Regions from separate parts of the Comamonas sp. lk genome, predicted to be linked through region 1. Evidence: predicted binding sites of a transcription regulator. Region 1 holds the regulator's gene; the other holds the start of a gene.
The links. The regulator FNR, encoded in region 1, switches genes on or off when oxygen is low (the NO sensors DNR and NnrR bind a similar motif). The targets are predictions, from matches to a motif close to TTGATNNNNATCAA.
Positions count from the first base shown of each region.

Region 1 (3,926 bases):
TGCATCCAGCGCATCGTAATACTCCTCCAGGGTTTTGGCGTTCTGGCTGTAGCTCGCCCCCACCTTGCCGATGGCCGACACACCCAGCGCAATCAGATCGCAATCGGGTTGCGTGCTATAGCCTTGGAAGTTGCGGTGCAAGCGCCCCTGGCGCTTGGCAATCGCCAGGGAATCATCGGGCAGGGCAAAGTGATCCATGCCCACATAGACATAACCCCCGTCCATAAAGGCATCAATGGCTCCCGAGAGCATATTGAGCTTGTCCTGGCCCATGGGTAAATCCGCAGACTCGATGCGCCGCTGGGGCTTGAACCGCTCGGGCAGGTGGGCATAGGCATACAGGGCGATGCGATCCGGGCGCAGTTCGTTGACCTGGGCCAGCGTGCGCGCAAACGACTGCGGGGTTTGCTTGGGCAGACCGTAAATCAGGTCCACATTGATGGAGGCAAAGCCCAGTTCGCGCGCCTTTTGCACCAGGGCAAAAACCTGCTCGGCAGGTTGTTCACGGTGCACGGCTTTCTGTACCGCGGGGTCGAAATCCTGAACCCCGAAGCTCAGGCGATTGAAGCCCAGCTCCTTGAGCACGGCCAGGCGCTCATTCGTCACGGTGCGCGGATCTACTTCTATCGAGTACTCCCCACCCGCTTCGAGCTTGAAATGCTCACGCATCAAGTCCATAAGCCGGGCCAGTTCGGCATCGGAAAAAAACGTGGGCGTGCCGCCGCCCAGATGCAGCTGGCTGACCGCCTGTCCCTTGCCGCAGTGCTCGGTATGCAAGGCCACTTCACGCGCCAGATAGTCAAGATACTGGGCCGCTTTCTCGTGGTGCTTGGTCACGATCTTGTTGCAGGCACAGTAGTAGCACAGCGACTCGCAAAATGGCACATGCACATACAGCGAAAGCGGCAGCGCCCTCGCTGCGCAGTGGGTCTTGCGTTGCTGGAGCGCCAGGATGTAGTCCTCGGTGCCGAAAGCCTCTACAAAACGGTCGGCTGTTGGAAATGATGTGTAGCGTGGTCCAGGAACATCAAATCGACTCAGTAGCTCGGGCGTAACAGCGGTCATAACGTGAATGTCAGGATGCGCTCACATTGGCGGATGACAGCTTGTTTCCTGATGGGCAGGATTTCTGGCAACTGCAACCGCAATGAACTCGCACACATTGATTGAAGGAATGATTGCAATGTGCCCCAAGCCAAACACATCAGCCTTGATGGATATCAAGAAATGCCAAGGCAACAGCTGCGACAATTTGATCCATCTCATCACTCACCAAGAGGTCACAGATAGTCCAGGCCCACCGGCTTGCACCATCCCTGCTTACCCATGAATCTTCAGACCATCAAAGCAAGCTGCTCCAACTGCAATCTGCGCGAACTGTGCATGCCCATGGGCCTGGACGATGAACAGATGGAGCGTATTGATGAGATCGTGGCGACACGCCGCAAAGTCAAACGCGGTGGTCTGCTGTTTCGCAATGGCGAAGGTTTCACTTCGCTGTATGCCATTCGCACCGGCTTTTTCAAGACCTGCGTCGCCACCGAGGACGGCCGCGATCAGGTGACCGGCTTTCAGATGGCGGGCGAGATCATAGGCCTTGACGGCATCGTCAACGACCACCACACCTGCGACGCGGTGGCACTGGAAGATGCCGAGGTCTGCGTGATGCCGTTTGACAAGCTCGAGCAGCTCTCGCGCGAAGTCACCGCCTTGCAAAATCATGTGCACAAAGTCATGAGCCGCGAGATTGTGCGCGAGCACGGTGTGATGCTGCTGCTGGGCAGCATGCGCGCCGAAGAGCGGTTGGCCGCCTTTGTGCTCAATCTGGTGCAGCGCCTGTCTGCCCGCGGTTTTTCCAAGTCGGAGCTGGTGTTACGAATGACCCGCGAGGAAATCGGCAGCTATCTGGGCCTCAAGCTGGAAACCGTGAGCCGCACCTTCTCCAAGTTTGCCGAAGAAGGCATTGTGGAAGTCAAGCAACGCCATCTGCGCATTCTGGATACGGAGGCGCTCAAGCGCATCGTCAACAGCCAGCAGTGCCACGACTAAGGCACGCCCCACTTCACAATCAAAAAGCCCGCGTCGATGGACGCGGGCTTTCTTCATGGGGCGGCTTACTCAACCAGCGGCTCGGAAGCCATGCCGTGATTGAGCTCCTGCGCGGAGCGCGAAAGCAAGCAGGTGATGTAGCTTGACAACAGGGTCACGCCCCAGAACACAAAGAACGCCAGCGTGCAGACAGCGTTGCGCGACCAGCCCACAGGGCCGATATCGCCGGGATCGACAAAGGCAAAAACTACCATCTCCAGGATTGCCGCCGCCAGAAAAGCCGGCCAGGCAATCCACTTCCAGCGTTGAGCGAGCATGCTGCGTCTCCTTGGGCTGTGTCATCGGTGCAAAACATTTTGCACAAACAGCCATGGAATGCGCCCCCGCAAACCCTTGGATTGCCGCAAACAGCGGGCAAGCCTAGGCAGGTGAAACCCGAATTACTATTTATTTAATAGCTATCAACGCTTCATACATATGGGCTACAGATCGAAAATGCTTTGAATTCACCGAAAAACAAGCATTTAGCGGTCCGTGGGGTGGTCCTTGGCCGGAGTAGCGGCGTGATTGCGGCCCGTCACGGCAGGCGCCAGACTTTTTTGCGACTCTTCCAGGCGCTTGTTGATCTCGATACCGTGCTGGTAGTAATCCGGGTCAATGACGGGATCGGGCGCACTGATGGCGATATAGGCCGTCACAAAGCCGGCCACCACCACGATGGCCGGTCCGGCAACAACCAGCCAGACATGAGGAAACTTCCACCAGGGCTTGCCGTCTTCGGCGTGAACCGGCTTGGCAGCGCGCCCGGCAGGGGCAGAAACAGGACTAGAAGACATGGCAAAACCTCTTTGATCAATCTGCCGCAAGCGCCTGCGAGGCGGCTGCGGCATTCATATTGTTAACGCGGCACCAGAAACACGGCTTTTTCAGACGTGCGCCCTGCACCAGCGGTCACGGCATCCACATTGAAGTACACGGTATGCGAGCCCGGCGCTGCCGATCCATAGGGAATCTGCAGACCCACGGGCACGCCGCGTGTCTCCGCCGGCCCGACCACAACCTCATCTTCAAGCACCACCTCCAGGCCATCCAGTCCCGTGGCCGTGATGCGATAGCGCTGCTCCTGCTCGGTGGCATTCATGATCTGCAAGCGGTAGACATTCTCCAGCTTGCCGCCGGCCACAATGCGCGACAGCGAGGCACGGTCGCGAATCACATTGAGCTTGAGCGGCTCGCGCATGATCAGGCTGCCTATCATGGCCGCGCTCAGACCCAGCAACACCACCGTGTAGATCAGCACCCGCGGCCGGAATACTCTGCGGATGATCTGCGCCTGCTTCCAGGCCCTGGCGATGGCATTTTGCGTGCTCATGCGTATCAGTCCGCGCGCATAGCCCATCTTGTCCATCACGGAGTTGCAGGCATCGATGCACAGCCCGCAACCAATGCACTCGTATTGCAGACCGTTACGGATATCGATACCCACGGGGCAGACCTGTACGCACAGCTTGCAGTCAATGCAGTCGCCCAAGCCCTGGGCCTTGGCGTCCACCTGCTTGGTGCGGGGCGCGCGCGGCTCGCCGCGCTGACCGTCGTAGCTGACGATCATGGTGTCCTTATCGAACATGGCGCTCTGAAAGCGGGCGTAGGGGCACATGTATTTGCAGACCTGCTCGCGCATATAGCCCGCATTGCCATAGGTAGCAAAACCGTAGAACAGCACCCAGAAGATCTGCCAGTTGCCTTGCAGCTCAAGCAGCTGCGAACCCAGCTCACGAATGGGCACGAAAAAGCCCACAAAGGTAAAGCCGGTCCACAGGGAAACGGCAATCCACAGAAACTGCTTGAGTGACTTCTTCCAGATTTTCTCGAAAGTC
Region 1 is NZ_UOOB01000001.1:2,244,150-2,248,075, reverse strand. Features, by position in the region: gene hemN (oxygen-independent coproporphyrinogen III oxidase) at 1-1,065, opposite strand, end outside; gene fnr (fumarate/nitrate reduction transcriptional regulator Fnr) at 1,327-2,049, shown strand; gene EAO39_RS10330 (hypothetical protein) at 2,115-2,366, opposite strand; gene EAO39_RS10325 (FixH family protein) at 2,574-2,885, opposite strand; gene ccoG (cytochrome c oxidase accessory protein CcoG) at 2,948-3,926, opposite strand, start outside.

Region 2 (3,926 bases), 1.0 Mb from region 1:
AATATATTGCTATCGGGCAACTCAAAATCGCGCCAGCCTTTACCCGATCTAATTGATGGAATATTCCTATCTACGTTGTACGCATCTCTGAAAATCAACTGATTTTCAGAGTGAGAGGCAGGTTTCATTTCCTGCTCTGCAGAAGCTAATTGTGCAAGCTTCTTCTTAAGTTGATCCACTCTTGCTCTATCGCTTCTATTCTTTTCTGCTATTGACAGCAAATCTTTTATTTCATTAATATCGATCTCTATAAGATTAATTGGATCAACTACTTCATTTCTCTTTATTGTCAATAAAATAGCCCGCTGGCGATATTCTTTTGCAATATCACTTTCCCTGTCACGGCGCAAAACACTCACATCCGGACCAAGCAACTCAGGATACAGCTCCCCACCAAAATTCAGCGCATTTTCATAAGAAGATTTTGTCATATCTCCTTTTGAGGCAATTCTAGTAATACCACGAAATGCATTAAGTGCAATCCATTCAGAATCAATTCGAGATACGGGCTCTTCCATTAGTTAATCCTTCTTAAAAATAAAACAACCAACTTCTATAAATCACACTTCTATTTAAATTTTTCTGAAAATAATGGCTCTATTTAATATAGAGCACCCCACAATGTAACAAATTTATTCACGGACCGAGCTATCCAGCCCCCTCAAGCGCAAGTCATCGAATTCCATCTTCAGGAAACATCCTGTAAACTACGAGCACCTCGCAAGAGGTGGAGCGTAAGAACTCCTTAGGATCAGCGGGAGAACCGCACCCGATAGTTGGCGGTTTTTTTGCGCCCGGACATTGCACGCCTGCACACTCGCAGGCCGTTGATTTATGGCCGGGAGGGCGACGGATACAAGACCCGCAAGGGGAAGAAGTCCGCCTAGCTGATCCTAGGTTCTTAACCTCCCGGCCACCTTATGGATGCGCGTAAGAACGCTCCATGAGGCATTGCAAGTCTCGATCAGGAGCGTTCTCATGTCGCAATCCACTCTGGCTTTCTCGCCATCCGTCACCATCGTTGACGGCAAACCCACCACTCTCAGCACCGATCTGGCGCGCCACTTTGGCAAGCAGCATCGCAATGTGCTTCAAGCTATCGAGAATCTTCTGCTTCAGCTGGATGCAGACCATCTGCTGAATTTTCAGCAGACGGTTGAAACCCGTGTCAATCCAAGCGGTGGAGCGCCGATTTCTACACCAGCCTACCGTCTGACCCGCGACGGCTTTACGCTGCTGGCCATGGGCTTTACCGGTAAAAAGGCGCTGGCCTTCAAGCTGGCCTATATCGACGCCTTTAACCGCATGGAGGACGCGCTGCACCAGCCTGCGGACACGCAGCGCATGGAGTTGGCCTTCTCTCTGGCCGCAGAGGCCGCGGCGCAGGTGCACCGCACGGTGTTCAATGCCGTGATGCAAGGCGATGCAGACGAATGGCAGCACAGCCGCTATCTGCTGAACCTGAATTACGACCGCCAAGGCCAGCCCACCCTGCCCCACGCAGAACCAATTGGTGCGGACCAGATGGTGGTCTCATTCAACAGCCTGCCGCAGCGCATTGCCGACGGCGAGATCATCAGCGCGACCGATGCGCAGCTGGCCACCCTGGCCACGGCCTGCACCCAGCGCCTGGCTCAACGCGCCCAGCACCGCGAAAAGCAGACCACCCTGCCGGTGTACGCCAAGCGGCCTGCCCAGTTGCCCGCCAACCAGCAGCCCGAACAGGGCATGCTGCGCATGACGTTCAAGTAGTCTGCTTTTGATAGCTGCCAGCGCTTTGTGCATAAGCGCTAGCGGCCGTTTTCATTTGAATTTCAAGCCTTTGATTTTCATCAAAAAACCGCTCTAATAGCCGCTTGGGGGTATTGCATTAGCCGCCCCGGGGTGTAAGCATGGGTTCGGCAATCGTTCAGATTCATTGACAACAACACGCGCTAGCGCGCCAGGAGGTTGGATATGTTCAAGCACATTTTGATTCCTACAGACGGCTCAAAACTCTCTGAGGCCGCTTTGCGCGCGGGCATTCAGCTGGCCAAGGAGCAAGGCGCCCAGGTGACGGCTCTGTATGTGATGCCGGACTACAGCGCAATGATTTACGGCGCCGAGGTGCTGACGGCATACAACGCATCCGAGTTTGACAAGAGCACCCAGAGGGAAGCCGACAAGGTGCTGCAAACGGCCATCGACATTGCCCAGGCCGAAGGCGTGCAGTGCAAGACGGCGCGGGTGACGAATGTCTCCGTGCATCTGGCCATCGTCAAGCAGTCGCAAGACAGCCAGTGCGATCTGATCTGCATGGCATCGCACGGCCGCAAGGGCATTGCCGGCATTTTGCTGGGCAGCGAAACCCAGCGGGTGCTGGTGAACAGCAATATTCCGGTGCTGGTGCACCGCCCGCTGGCCTGACCTACGACAGCGCAGGCAGCGCGACCGGTTCACGGCCGCTCTCAAAATGCAAGCAACGCCCCAGCGCCACAGTGCGTTGGGGCGTTTTTCTTGGGTGGGCCGTCGTGTAGCATGAGTGCATCAAATTGTGAACCGCTGGTTCCGCTTGTCACGCCGGCCCCGGCGTCTCTTGTTCATTGGGAAAGGTGAGAGAGCAGATGAGTAACGCAATCGCTACCGATGCCGGCACGGCCTGGCAGACTGGCCCGATTCACCCCAGGGCCTGCACCTGCGGCAGCGTGGTGTGCCATTTGCTGCATGAGCGGGTGATGACCGATATGTCGCGCCGCATGTTTGTGGGCGGTGTGGCGGCCATGTTGGCCCCGTTTACCGGCCTGCATGCTGCCGAGACAAGCCCGGCGGGCACGCCCAAACAGGCCGATCGCCCCGTTTTGCTGACCAATTTGCGCCTGTTTGACGGCACGGGCAAGCCGGTGCGCCAGGGCGTGCAGGTGCTGATTCAGGGCCAGATAATTGCGGCCCTGCCCTCTGCCGGCGAAAAGGTGGAAGGTGCCCAGGTGATCGACTGCAAGGGCAAGCTGGTGATGCCCGGCCTGATCGACACGCACTGGCACACCATGCTGGCGGCCATTCCGCAGATGACGGCCATGACGGCAGACCTGGGCTATCTGTACTTGGCCGCAGCGCAGGAGGCGCAGCGCACGCTGATGCGGGGCTTTACCTCGGTGCGCGACGCTGGCGGCCCGGCCTTTGCACTCAAGCGCGCGATTGACGAGGGCATGGTGGCCGGCCCGCGCATCTACCCCAGCGGGGCCATGATTTCGCAGACCTCGGGCCATGGCGATTTTCGCCTGCGCAGCGATATTCCGCGCGCAGCGAACGAGCCGCTGAGCCAGGTGGAGCTGACGGGCGTGGCCATGATTGCCGACGGCGAGGCCGAGGTGCTGCGCCGCGTGCGCGAGCAACTGATGCTGGGCGCATCGCAGATCAAGATGCTGGCGGGCGGCGGCGTGGCATCGCTGTACGACCCGCTGGACAGTACCCAGTTCACCGAGAAGGAGCTGCGCGCAGGCGTGGAAGCCGCCGGCGACTGGAACACCTATGTGATGGCGCATGTGTACACGCCCAAGGGCATCAAGCGCGCCATCAAGGCGGGCGTCAAAAGCATCGAGCACGGGCAGCTGGCCGATGAAGAGAGCGTGAAGATGATGCGCGATGAGGGAGTGTGGTGGAGCCTGCAGCCGTTTTTGCAGGACGAAGACAGCAACATCTACCCAGACCCCGCACGCCGCATGAGCCAGTCACGCGTGGCGCAAGGTACGGTCAAAGCCTATGAAATGGCGCAGAAATACGGCATCAAGACCGGCTGGGGCACGGATGTGTTGTTCAACCCCAAGGGCACGGCCACGCAGGGCCGGCAACTGGCCAAGCTGACGCGCTTTTACGATCCGCTGACGCTGCTGAACCAGGCCACAGGCATCAATGGCCAGTTGCTAGCCCTGTCTGGCGAGCGCAACCCC
Region 2 is NZ_UOOB01000001.1:3,246,100-3,250,025, forward strand. Features, by position in the region: gene EAO39_RS14730 (hypothetical protein) at 1-518, opposite strand, end outside; gene EAO39_RS14735 (Rha family transcriptional regulator) at 979-1,752, shown strand; gene EAO39_RS14740 (universal stress protein) at 1,957-2,406, shown strand; gene EAO39_RS14745 (amidohydrolase family protein) at 2,604-3,926, shown strand, end outside.
Region 2: EAO39_RS14740 (universal stress protein) is a predicted target of FNR. The motif match lies at 1,823-1,836, and genes of this name have one in related genera.